4 regions of the Xenorhabdus sp. KJ12.1 genome follow, and region 3 is predicted to be linked to each of the others. Evidence: predicted binding sites of a transcription regulator. Region 3 holds the regulator's gene; each other region holds the start of a gene.

Region 1 (3,217 bases), on a different contig from region 3:
CGGCCAGTGTCAGGCGTGGGCGATCAGGTAAACAGATTTCCAGCTGTGTTCCGCTGTTTAATTCATTCATAAACTGTCGGCAGTGACCACAGGGAGAGTAATTAATGGTGATGGATACCAGTTTCTTCTCGCCACGTAACCAGGCATGAGTGATGGCTGATTGTTCGGCATGAACAGTTTGCTGCAATGCAACACCTGTAAATTCCATATTTGCGCCAAAATAGAGGTTGCCGCTCTCTCCCCGTGCGATAGCACCAACATGAAAGTTTGAGATAGGGGAAATGGCACAGGCCGCAGCGAGTGGTAGCAGGGCCAGTGCCAGTGCATGATCATCAAGGCCACAGGTCTGCTTAATTGACTCCACCTGCTCTGCTGTCAGCATAGCTGGAAAATCGTCATTACCAATATAGGGCAATAACGCCTTTTGCAATTCAGGCGTGATTTCTGACCAGATAGCATGAAAACGAGCTTGCATAAAATAATCTCCAAATTAATTAAAGGTTATTCTAGGATGAGTGCTCAGGTTTGTAATGTGATGCATGCCATATAATTCATGAAATTTCTGTAACAAAAATATTATTTTAGTAACTTATGTCAAATTTTTACTATCTGAACGAGTTTTCTGATGATTATTACTAGCTAAACAGGTGTAGTAGCACAGGAAACAAAAACGGTGCCACCAGCGAAGTAATAACTCCGCAAGTCATCAGTGCCAGTGAACTATATGCCCCTTCCACATGATCTATTTCTGCACATCGGGCTGTCCCGACGGCATGGGAAGCTGTCCCCATTGCCAGACCTCTGGAGGCTTTAGTTTTAATCTTCAATACATTAAACAGATTGTGACCAAAAATGGCACCCAGAATACCGACAGCAATTACACAGGCAGCACTGATTGCCGGAATACCACCAATGGAATGAGCCACAGCCATAGCGATAGGCGTTGTGACTGATTTCGGTAATATTGAAGCCGCGATTTCAGGTGTGGCTCCTGCCCATAAAGCGATAGCTGTGCCGGTTATCATTGCAGTGATACTGCCGATAAAACAGATACTGATGAGAGATTTCCACTGAGCCCGGATTTGGTGGAGTTGTTCGTACAGCGGAAAGGCCAGAGCAACAACGGCAGGTTGTAATAAATCATTCAATATTTCGCTACCGGCAAAATAGTGCTGATAAGGCGTGTGAGTTAACAACAGCAGAGGAATAATAACCGCCATTGATATCAATAATGGATTGAAAATAGGGAATTTGAGTCGAACGGCTAATTTTTTGGCAACATAAAAGACAGACAGAGTTAATGGGAGTGACCACCAGATATGGCTTAGCATTTTTTGTTTCCTTCCTGTTGTGAAAGCTCTGTTTGTGATGGTTTATTTTGTAGAGGTTTTTCTTGTGATCGTTGATCTTCCTGGTGGGTGCCAATAATGCTCCGTTCGCGATGGATATAGTGAGAACTGTAAGCGACGGTAATCATGACAATAACGGTACTGATAATGCAGGAAAGGGCAATCGGAACTATCTGTTGGCTGAGTTGTGGATAATATTGCATGACACCAACCCCGATAGGTAAAAAGAGCAGAGTCATATTTTTCATCAATAAATTACAGCCCGGTTTTACCCAATGAGCGGGGATAATCTGGAGTGACAGTAAACAGAACAGAAAAAGTAAGCCAATGATGCTGCCGGGAAGAGAGAAGGGGAGGTGTGCTGAGGTGAAGTTTCCGACAATGAGGCATAAATAGAGCAATGAAAATGCGCGCAGATATTGCCAGCCGAGCAGCAACACGTTCAGGAAAGACATAGCATATAATTCCTCAATATAAAGAGGGTTATCATACGACTAATATTGTAAATGTGCTACACGTCACATAAAAAATGCGGGCTTAAAAAACCCGCATTTTTACTTTTATTGTGTATTTTTCGCCAGATTATGCGGGTAATTATTTAACCTGCATACCCGGTTGGGCACCGCTATCCGGGCTTAACAGGAAAATTTCTTTTCCGCCGGGACCTGCTGCCATCACCATACCTTCTGAAATACCAAAACGCATTTTACGCGGGGCAAGGTTAGCAACCATAACCGTCAGGCGATTTTCCAGTGCTTTCGGATCTGGATACGCTGAGCGAATACCAGAGAAGACCTGACGAGTTTCACCGCCAAGGTCTAGAACTAATCTCAGCAGCTTATCTGAACCATCAACAAAATCAGCCTGTTTAATTAATGCGATACGCATATCAACTTTGGCGAAGTCATCAAATGTGATGGTATCCTGAATAGGATCATCAGCCAGAGGGCCTGTCACGGTTTTTTGTGGCTTAATACTTTCTGTGGAATCCGCCACCATAGCTTCAACTTTAGCCATTTCGATACGGTTAAACAGTGCCTTAAATGGTGAAACATTATGGCTCAGCAGTGGCTGTGAAATTCCATCCCAAGTCAGTTCAGTATTCAGGAATGCTTCTGCACGTTCAGTCAGTCCCGGAAGAATTGGTTTCAGGTAAGTCATCAGGACGCGGAACAGGTTGATGCCCATTGAGCAGACAGCCTGAAGATCGGCGTCGCGGCCTTCTTGTTTCGCGATAACCCACGGTGCCTGTTCATCAACATAACGGTTGGCGAGATCTGCCAGCGCCATGATTTCACGTATCGCCTTACCAAATTCGCGATTAGTGAAATCTTCTTCAATTCCCTGTGCCGCATCGACAAATTTTTGATACAAAGCAGGATCAGCAAGCCTATCTGCCAGTTTGCCACCAAAACGTTTATTGATGAAACCGGCGTTACGCGAAGCTAAATTAACAACTTTGTTTACGATGTCACTGTTAACGCGCTGAACGAAATCTTCCAGATTCAGATCGATATCATCGATACGGGAAGAGAGTTTTGCAGCGTAGTAATAACGCAGGCAATCTGCATCCAGATGTTTAAGATACGTTTCCGCCTTGATGAAAGTTCCGCGGGATTTCGACATTTTTGTGCCGTTGACAGTAATGTAACCGTGAACAAACACATTAGTTGGCTTACGGTAATTACTGCCTTCCAGCATAGCAGGCCAGAACAGACTGTGGAAATAGACGATATCTTTACCGATAAAGTGGTACAGATCAGTTTTAGAATCTTTTTTCCAGAATTCGTCAAAATTCAGGTCGTCACGCTTGTTACACAGATTCTGGAATGAACCCATATAACCGATAGGCGCATCCAGCCAGACAT
Region 2 (3,217 bases), on a different contig from region 3:
AAAGCGGGCAATAAGTGTAAACTCATGTGGCCATAGTTGTTTGGTATATTCGCTGTTTTGTAGTGTGAACATCAAAATGACACCATTTTCATGTTCATGATGCCCTTTGAATTCCCATGGTAAAATCCGGGCAAACCCATGACTCGGCGTGTCCTGAGGCCCAAACCACGGCCAACAGATGGGGATACCACCACGGATGGCTGTTCCTGCACGGAATTTTGTATTATTGCTTAACCATAATACTGGCTTTTCACCACTGGGCTGCCACGCCATAAGGTGCGCACCCTGAATACTGATTGCGCTGCGGACTTTCGGGTGACTAATCACAATTAATGGAAATCCATCAATATCCCGTTGACTGATATGAGGAGATATCTGCTTTACAATTGGCAAAGAGAAAATTTTATCAAGCATCATCATGACCTTATATAAACTTGTATTGATGGTTAATGAAGGCAAGAATAGCTTATTGTGAAAGAGTGGTAAAATAAAAGCCACCGTAAAAGGTGGCTTATTGAACAATGATTATACCTGTTATCTTTCAGGTTGAGATTTTGTTGTCTGCAACCTGAAATTTATAAGGTAGACAGGTTCAGTTATTTAGAAATGTGTGCGACCAGATCCAGAACTTTGTTTGAGTAACCTGTTTCGTTGTCATACCAAGAAACCAGTTTTACAAAGTTATCGTTCAGTGCGATACCTGCTTTTGCGTCGAAGACAGAAGTCAGTTTTTCGCCGTTGAAATCGGTGGATACAACGTCATCTTCAGTGTAACCCAGAATGCCTTTCAACTCGCCTTCAGCAGCTTCTTTGATTGCTTCACAGATTTCTTTATAAGTTGCTGGTTTTTCCAGACGGGCAGTCAGGTCAACAACAGAAACGTTAGGAGTAGGTACACGGAAAGACATACCAGTCAGTTTGCCGTTCAGTTCAGGAATAACTTTACCTACTGCTTTTGCAGCACCGGTAGAAGATGGGATGATGTTTTGTGCCGCACCACGGCCACCACGCCAGTCTTTTGCAGAAGGGCCATCAACAGTTTTCTGAGTAGCTGTTGTTGCGTGAACAGTTGTCATCAAACCTTCAACGATGCCAAATTTATCGTTGATAACTTTAGCCAGTGGAGCAAGGCAGTTAGTTGTGCAAGATGCGTTGGAAACGATGTCTTGACCTGCGTAAGCGCTGTGGTTAACACCCATAACGAACATTGGGGTATCGTCTTTTGAAGGACCAGTCAGGACAACTTTTTTCGCGCCGGCAGCGATGTGTTTACGCGCAGTTTCGTCAGTCAGGAAAATGCCGGTTGCTTCAGCAACAACATCAACACCTACCTCGTTCCATTTCAGGTTAGCTGGGTCTCTTTCAGATGTAACGCGGATGGTTTTGCCGTTAACAACCAGATGACCGTCTTTAACTTCAACTGTACCTTTGAAGCGGCCATGGGTTGAGTCGTATTTCAGCATGTAAGCCATGTAATCTGCATCTAACAGGTCATTGATTGCAACGATTTCAATGTCAGAACGCTCTTGTGCAGCACGGAAAACAATACGGCCAATACGACCAAAACCGTTAATACCTACTTTGATAGTCATAGTATTCCACCAGCTATTTTTTAGTGAATTAAAAGTTGTTTCTAAAGTTACCAAAATCTTGCCAGTCGTCAAGCGGAATCGTGTCAACAATTGAAAAAGATCAATTTAAAAACCACTATCTGGATATCCGTTGTACAACTGTAACAATCTTTACGCTCACCATTATCGGGGTATAAGGAGATATTTAAAGTTACCATTAATGAGATATGTGAGATTTATCACAATTAGTAAAGTAAATCATCATGTTGAATGGGTTAAAATGCGATTTAACAGTTTAATATTTGCTTTTTGTTGTTTTCGGTACCTTTTGTTGAAAATACTGGCCTTAAAAGGTGGTTATCATGGCTAAAGATATCTCTTCTCCTCTTGAGCAGCTCAGTGAAATGCAGCGTTATGTGACGCAAGAAGCAGGTACAGAGCCGCCATTTTCAGGAAAACTGTTGCACAACAAAAAAAGTGGTATTTATCATTGCCTGTGCTGTTCTCAGCCACTATTTGTTTCCGACACAAAATTTGATTCCGGATGTGGGTGGCCAAGTTTTTATCAGCCGATTAATGATAAATCCATTAATTATATTGATGATTATTCTTATGGTATGCATCGGATCGAGGTGCGTTGCAGCCATTGTCAGGCACATTTGGGGCATGTTTTTCCTGATGGCCCTAAACCTACAGGAGAGCGTTTTTGCATTAATTCGGCTGCGTTACGCTTCATTGATGAAGACTCAGGAGAAGAAACCGCCGGTTAATATGATAAGTGGCGACGTTTTTTGACCAAATATGATGCGAATTGGCAAGTGATATAGAATCGATTCAGCCAGAGATGTTAGTATATAGTTTTAAGGAAATAATAGCCTTAAGGAAATACCGATGAATGTAGATGATTTACTTTCTGCCATGACACCTGAGATTTACCAGCGACTGGTTCAGGCTGTCGAATTAGGGAAATGGCAGGATGGTGTTCCATTAACACCAGAGCAAAAAGAGCATAGCCTGCAAATGGTCATGCTTTGGCAAGCCAGACATAATCACGATCCGGAACATATGACGATTGGCACCGATGGCCAAATTGCCGTAAAAAGTAAACAAGAACTGAAAGCAATGTTTCAGTCAGAGATGGTTGCCAGATTGAAGCCGCAATCAGAAGAATGAGCCAGTAGATTAAATCGGTAGCCTCGTTCTCCCTATTGATTGAGAATAAAGAACGAGGCTAATCTGATTTAGGATATGTAGTTATAGTGGTCAGCGGTTTAAAAATATTTTTATGCTTGGTACGTTAAAAAAGGGCAGCTATCTCCTTCAATGAAATAAATTTGGCACCTTTAGCTGCCATTTCCTCAATAGCCTGCTGGCTGTCATCCGCGTGAATATTAACCCCCCGGCAGCCTTCCGTAATAACGTAAGTTTCATACCCGTGTGCTAAGGCATCTAATACGGTGAATTTTACGCAGTAATCGGTAGCGATACCAAGAATAAGCAGGCGATTGATATGTTGCTCTGATAGCCAGCCATGTAATCGGGTTGCATTTTTACGATCGTTATCGAAAAATGCGCTGTAACTGTCTATCTGTGGATTTTCACCTTTACGGAAAATCTCCTGGATAGCAGCTTGGTTTAAGGCTGGA
Region 3 (3,217 bases):
TATAACAACACTATTTTCCATCGTGTCATCCCCGGCTTTATGGTTCAGGGAGGCGGCTTTACAAAAGATATGAAGCAGAAAGCAACCAAAGCCCCTATCAAAAATGAAGCTGATAATGGGTTGCGTAACCTGCGTGGCACGATAGCAATGGCACGTACCGCAGATAAAGATAGTGCAACCAGCCAGTTTTTTATCAATGTGGCGGATAATGCCTTCCTTGACCATGGTCAGCGTGATTTTGGTTATGCTGTTTTTGGTAAAGTCGTAAAGGGGATGGATGTGGTTGACAAGATTTCTCAGGTCAAAACAGAAAATGTTGGTCCTTATCAGAATGTTCCGGTTAAACCAATAATGATCCTCTCTGCTAAGGTGGTTTCTCAGTAACTCTGATGGGAAAACCGCGTTTTTTATCTGTAAATTAGAACATCGGCGGTATTTGCCTGTTATTACACTTTTCCGAAGTGTCAGGCCTTTAAAAATACCGTCTCTCCCTCAATTCTTTTTCATCACTCCTGCAATCATGGTTCACTCCGCTGGTCGCCGACCCTATTTTAAAGTAGCTTATGTGGTATGATGAGTGTCCTGCTATCGTTGACGTTGATTTACCTGATTTTACCGTAATACATAACGCACAGTGCCCAATAGGGCAAAGCAATATATAAAACTATAAAAATCAGTAGGATGTGATCCTATGCTATTAATAATAGATAACTACGACTCTTTTACATTCAATTTATATCAATACTTTTGTGAGTTAGGGACGCGTGTTTTAGTTAAACGTAATAATGAGCTACAGCTTGAAGATATCGAAGAGCTGGCACCGACCCATTTGGTGATCTCTCCGGGGCCCTGTACGCCGGATGACGCTGGGATCTCACTGGAGGCTATCTCTCATTTTGCCGGGAAATTGCCGATTCTGGGCGTGTGTCTCGGGCATCAGGCGATTGGACAAGCCTTTGGTGCGAGTGTTGTTAAAGCTCGTGAAGTCATGCATGGTAAAACCAGCTTAATTCACCATAATCAGCAGGGTGTATTCAAAGGATTGAACCGACCGCTGACAGTAACCCGCTACCACTCTTTAGTTGTTGCGGCAGAAACATTACCGGCTTCTTTTGAAGTCACCGCATGGAGTCAACATGATGGTAATGTGGATGAAATAATGGGAATACGTCACCGTACTTTACCTCTAGAAGGCGTGCAGTTTCATCCGGAAAGCATTCTGAGTGAACAGGGGCATGACTTACTGAATAATTTTCTGAAATACTAACGAAAACTATTTAATTCCTCTTTCGGCTATTTTTCATATCAGCTTTTGTGTAATACCCATAATCAGGTTATGGCGCTTAATTTATTTATGCGTCTGCGGGTTTCATTTCTTAGCAGGGGAATGAAGGGAGCTGAGTGATGAAAAACAAAAAGCCAGTGCGCGATGGGATGCACTGGCCTAATTCAAGCGCGATTTCAGGAACTAACGTGTTCCGTAAACGACAATAGTTTTGCCGTGCGCAGAGATCAGGTTTTGATCTTCCAGCATTTTCAGAATGCGACCGACTGTTTCACGGGAGCAACCGACAATTTGCCCGATTTCCTGACGTGTAATTTTGATTTGCATACCGTCAGGATGAGTCATTGCATCAGGCTGTTTAGCCAGATTCAGCAATGTTTGGGCAATGCGGCCTGTAACATCCAAAAATGCAAGGTTTCCTACTTTTTCTGACGTTGTTTGTAAGCGGCTTGCCATTTGAGCAGATAAACGCATTAAAATATCAGGATTAACCTGAATTAACTGGCGAAATTTCTTATAGGAAATTTCAGCCACTTCACAGGCGCTTTTAGCTCGCACCCATGCTGTACGCTCTTGCCCTTCTTCAAACAATCCAAGTTCACCAATAAAATCCCCCTGATTTAAATAAGAGAGGATCATCTCTTTACCTTCTTCATCTTTTATTAGAACAGCAACTGAACCTTTAACAATATAGTAAAGCGTTTCTGCCTTCTCACCTTGATGAATAAGCGTGCTCTTGGATGGATATTTGTGAATATGGCAGTGTGACAAAAACCATTCAAGAGTAGGGTCTGTTTGTGGCTTGCCGAGAACCATTCGCTTTATCCTCTGTTGTTATTTCCGCCTTTATGGTCAGAGAAACAGATCGTTTCTCATCAGGCTGGCTTTATAAAGTCAATAGATTAACATATTAACTTGCTGAAAAACTGACAAGCAGGAATTTTATATGGAAATCTCAGGGTATCAGCATGTCGATGCATTGCTCCGAGCCCATAAAACTTGCCCGTTTCACGTGTAGCACTGTTTGTAACACAGGAAAAGGATTATGTCTCCTCCTGTATCGCTTCAGCATATAAAACCAGTTAACAAATAGCCAGAATTCTATTTGAAAAGCCTGATTTACTACATTTTCATTTATAAATGAGTGAATAATTGATGTTTTATCACAGGTAACATTATTTTTTGTTACCTGCATTATCGATAAATAAATAGCGGGCAATATTTAGGATATTTTTTTGCCTTCAAGTAATTGCTGAACTAACGGCGCCATAATTAACTCCATTGCCAGCCCCATTTTACCACCCGGAACAACGATAGTATTTATACTGGAAATAAACGAACCTTGGAGCATTGCCAGTAAATAAGGAAAATCGATTTGGCTTAAACCGCGGAAACGAATAACGATAAAGCTTTCGTCTAAGGAGGGAATTGCCTTGGCAGAGAATGGGTTGGAGGTATCGACTGTAGGAACACGCTGGAAATTGATGTGAGTGCGGGAAAACTGGGGCGTAATATAGCGGATATAATCGTCCATTGAACGTACCACAGAATCCATCACAGCTTCCCTTGAATGTCCGCGTTCGCTGGTATCACGAATGAGCTTCTGTATCCACTCAAGGTTAACGATGGGAACAACACCAATCAGCAGATCCACATGGCTTGCGACATTATGCTGTGGAGTGACAACACCACCGTGTAATCCTTCATAAAATAGCATATCGGTGTTTGATGGTAGTGGCTCCCACGGGGTAAACGTACCCGGTACCTGATTGTAGGGAACAGCTTCATCATACGTATGCAGGTACTTCCGCCAGCGGCCTGTGCCTGTTTCGCCATAATCAGAAAATGCTTTTTCCAGCATCTGGAAATCATTCGCTTCTGGGCCGAAATAGCTGATATGCCGTCCTTGTTCTTTTGCTTTACGTATTTCTG
Region 4 (3,217 bases), on a different contig from region 3:
TTCAACCATTTTGATCCCGCCGAATGGGATAATGGCACGTTTCAGAGGCGCTTCAGTTTGCAGGCCAACAATTTGTTCCAGAGTTTTTTCAATATAACCAGCATCATGGGAGGTTATTGTAGACGCAACGTTAGTATCAAAATCAACCGGCGCATGAGTGCGGTTTTCAATTTTGATACCTTCCATGACTTTTTCCCACAAAATATCTGTCGCTTTTGTGGCACTCGCAAGGAATGATTCATCACCTTCATACGGAGTATAGTTTTTCTGAATAAAGTCACGAACATTGACTTCATTCTGCCAGTTACCCTCGTTAAAGCCTTGCCATGCTACGGAGAATTTTTCATTTAACTCGGACATGATATTTTTACCTTTTAACAGTAGAACTTGTAAAAAATTGGGTGTGGAAGCAAATGAAGATCAGCGGCTGCCACGTAAATAAATGAACCAGTAAGTTAACCCAACCAATATCGAACCGCCGATGATGTTACCCATCGTTACAGGGATCAGATTATCAGTAATGAAATTTGAAATTGTCAGTTGGGGAAATTGCTCTGGTGTTGCTCCGACTTTTTCCCAAAACTCAGTTGGAGCGAATTCTTTAATAATAATCCCGAAAGGAATTAAAAACATGTTAGCAATGCTGTGTTCAAAGCCGCTGGCAACGAACATACCAATTGGCAGAATTAATGCAGATAATTTATCAATAAGGCTGCGGCCTGCGTAGCTCATCCAGACGGCAAGGCATACCATCAGGTTAGCCAGAATGCCTAAGCACAAAGCCTCGACAAAAGTATGGTGCATTTTGTGGTCAGCGACCTGTAATACATTCAGCCCCCAGAAACCATTGGCAACGGCATATTGGCCTGACAGCCACATCAAGGTGACAAAGAACAGGGCACCGATCAGATTACCGATATAAACGTGCAGCCAGTTTTTGAACATTTGTGACCAGGTAATACGGCCGGTTGCTTTCGAAACAATAGTTAACACTGTGGAAGTGAAGAGGTCTACACCAAATACGACGACCAGCATCAGCCCTAAAGAGAAACATACTCCACCGGTTAATTTTGCTAAGCCATAGGGAATAGAAGAAGTTCCTGTTGTAGCCGTAATATAAAAAACAAATGCAATGGAAATAAATACACCAGCCATAATTGCTGATAAATAAGTCACTGCTGGATTTTTGTTGACTTTATAGACACCACTATCATCAGCAATTTGTGCCATTACAGCAGGTGGAAATAGGTTAAAAGTGTCGTCAGTTTTCATACTAACACTCTCTTTATCTTAGGTTAATTATAGCACGTAATGATAGTAACAAACGGACACTGACATGAATTTGATATGGATCATATTAAATTGAAAGTTCAGTGATATATGACTAGCTAAATAACGTTTTTCGATTCTAACAAATTGATTTTTAAATTAAAAATATTTTTTAAAATTTATAAAAAAATTTTATATAAGGAATTTGGTGTGAAATAGACGAAAGGTAAAATAACAGGTTAAATTGTCATTTATTTGTTATTTTAAATAAAATTCAATTTAACCTGATTTTTACTTTTGTTAATTAATAAGCATTAATTTAACAGTTTATATATTTCAGATTATTTACACCAAAAAGTGCGTTTAGCTTTTTGTAGTTTTTCATAAGCATTTAATAATGCCTGATGAGCTGGTAATGCTTTTAATTCTGAATCGACAGACCACAGCCCGTGGAAACAATTTTTACCAGTTAGAGCTGAAGAGGCGGCATCAACTGTATCCTGGCCATACATTTTGACAAATGCCTGATAATACTGGCTTGGGTTACGATCTTCTTCCTGGGTTAATAGCAGCAATGTATGTAGGCAGCGATAATAATTTGCTCTTTCGGCGGTGAAGACAGAAGAGTTGAAATCTTGTGTCCACTCAACCCAGATCAGAGCTTGCTCCAGATCATTACCAACCAGCGCCAGCATAGATTTCAGTTCACCAATTCTTAAATTGCTCCAGCCATTGTCTTTACCTGAGGCGATCCCTAACAATTCGCGAACACGGGTAAAATCATCCAGCCCTTCTTCGTCTATCTGCTCAAGAAACGCCAGATACTCTTCAGGCTGCCACTGGCTATCCGGTAAGGCCAGAATGGTATCACGCAGGTGAGTTCCCATCGTATTATTAGCAATGTGCAAATCTTCAACCGGATAAATATCTGACATCCCCGGTACCAGAATACGGCAGGCATAAACACCAAGATGCTCATAGTCAGCAATATAGACTTCGGCACTCAGAGTATTGAAAATGCCCATCAGGGTTGCAAATTCTTCTTCGGTTGTACCACTGAAATTCCAGTCGGCAAATTCGTAATCAGCATCCTGTTTGAACAGATCCCAGCTGATTGCTCCGCTTGAGTCAATGAAATGGGTTTCAAGGTTAGTGTGCTCAGAAACTTCTTCATCATCAAAAGTAGGTGCTGTGAAGACATCCAGATCTTTCAGGCTGCGGCCCTGTAAAAGCTCAGTGACGGTACGCTCCAGTGCAACGCCAAATTCAGGGTGAGCACCAAAAGAAGCAAAACAGGTACCGTTATTCGGGTTAAACAGAACAACGCAGATAACCGGGAACTGACCGTCCAGAGAAGCATCGTAGCAATAAAGCGGGAAGCCTTCTTCCTGTAATTTATTGACTGATGCTACAACGCCGGGATAGCGATCCATGATAGTCTGCGGAATTTCAGGCAGGCTAATGCATTCTGCGATGATGCGGTTTTTCACATAACGTTCGAATACCTCGGACAGCCCCTGAACACGGGCTTCATTCTTGGTATTACCGGCTGACATGCCATTTGAAACATACAGGTTCCCAACAATATTCATTGGGATATAGACAGTTTCATTATCAGACTGACGGGTAAAAGGCAGGGCACAGATCCCACGTTCTTCATTACCGGACTGTAAATCAACCAGCTGGCTGGCATAAAGTTCATTATCCGGGTTGTAAAAACGGTGCAGATGTTCGTCCAGAATACCTGCTGGCAGGGAATCATCTTCCGGTAAAGGGAACCACTTTTCGTTCGGGTAATGAACAAAATCGCCCTGAGCTACGGCTTCACCAAGATAAAAATCAGCGAAAAAATAGTTAGTTGATAGACGTTCAAAGTATTCACCTAACGCAGAGGCCAATGCCGCTTTTTTACTGGCTCCTTTGCCGTTAGTAAAACAGAGTGGGCAGT

The links. The regulator CRP, encoded in region 3, controls carbon source genes, mostly activating them, when cyclic AMP is high. The targets are predictions, from matches to a motif close to ATGTGANNNNNNTCACAT.
Region 1: the regulator CRP is predicted to act here: its motif matches at 1,856-1,873, upstream of AACS92_RS18550 (CidA/LrgA family protein).
Region 2: the regulator CRP is predicted to act here: its motif matches at 1,799-1,816, upstream of msrB (peptide-methionine (R)-S-oxide reductase MsrB).
Region 4: the regulator CRP is predicted to act here: its motif matches at 1,341-1,358, upstream of focA (formate transporter FocA).

Annotation. Positions count from the first base shown of each region.
Region 1 covers NZ_CAWNQH010000105.1:172,286-175,502, forward strand. The annotation lists gene cdd (cytidine deaminase) at 1-475, opposite strand, end outside; gene AACS92_RS18545 (CidB/LrgB family autolysis modulator) at 636-1,331, opposite strand; gene AACS92_RS18550 (CidA/LrgA family protein) at 1,325-1,804, opposite strand; gene metG (methionine--tRNA ligase) at 1,944-3,217, opposite strand, start outside.
Region 2 covers NZ_CAWNQH010000001.1:29,043-32,259, reverse strand. The annotation lists gene AACS92_RS00160 (D-hexose-6-phosphate mutarotase) at 1-414, opposite strand, end outside; gene gapA (glyceraldehyde-3-phosphate dehydrogenase) at 597-1,592, opposite strand; gene msrB (peptide-methionine (R)-S-oxide reductase MsrB) at 1,934-2,341, shown strand; gene AACS92_RS00145 (YeaC family protein) at 2,463-2,744, shown strand; gene pncA (bifunctional nicotinamidase/pyrazinamidase) at 2,869-3,217, opposite strand, start outside.
Region 3 covers NZ_CAWNQH010000116.1:44,750-47,966, reverse strand. The annotation lists gene ppiA (peptidylprolyl isomerase A) at 1-384, shown strand, start outside; gene AACS92_RS19175 (aminodeoxychorismate synthase component II) at 692-1,267, shown strand; gene crp (cAMP-activated global transcriptional regulator CRP) at 1,469-2,101, opposite strand; gene AACS92_RS19165 (phosphoribulokinase) at 2,508-3,217, opposite strand, start outside.
Region 4 covers NZ_CAWNQH010000060.1:51,572-54,788, forward strand. The annotation lists gene pflB (formate C-acetyltransferase) at 1-360, opposite strand, end outside; gene focA (formate transporter FocA) at 421-1,272, opposite strand; gene ycaO (30S ribosomal protein S12 methylthiotransferase accessory factor YcaO) at 1,611-3,217, opposite strand, start outside.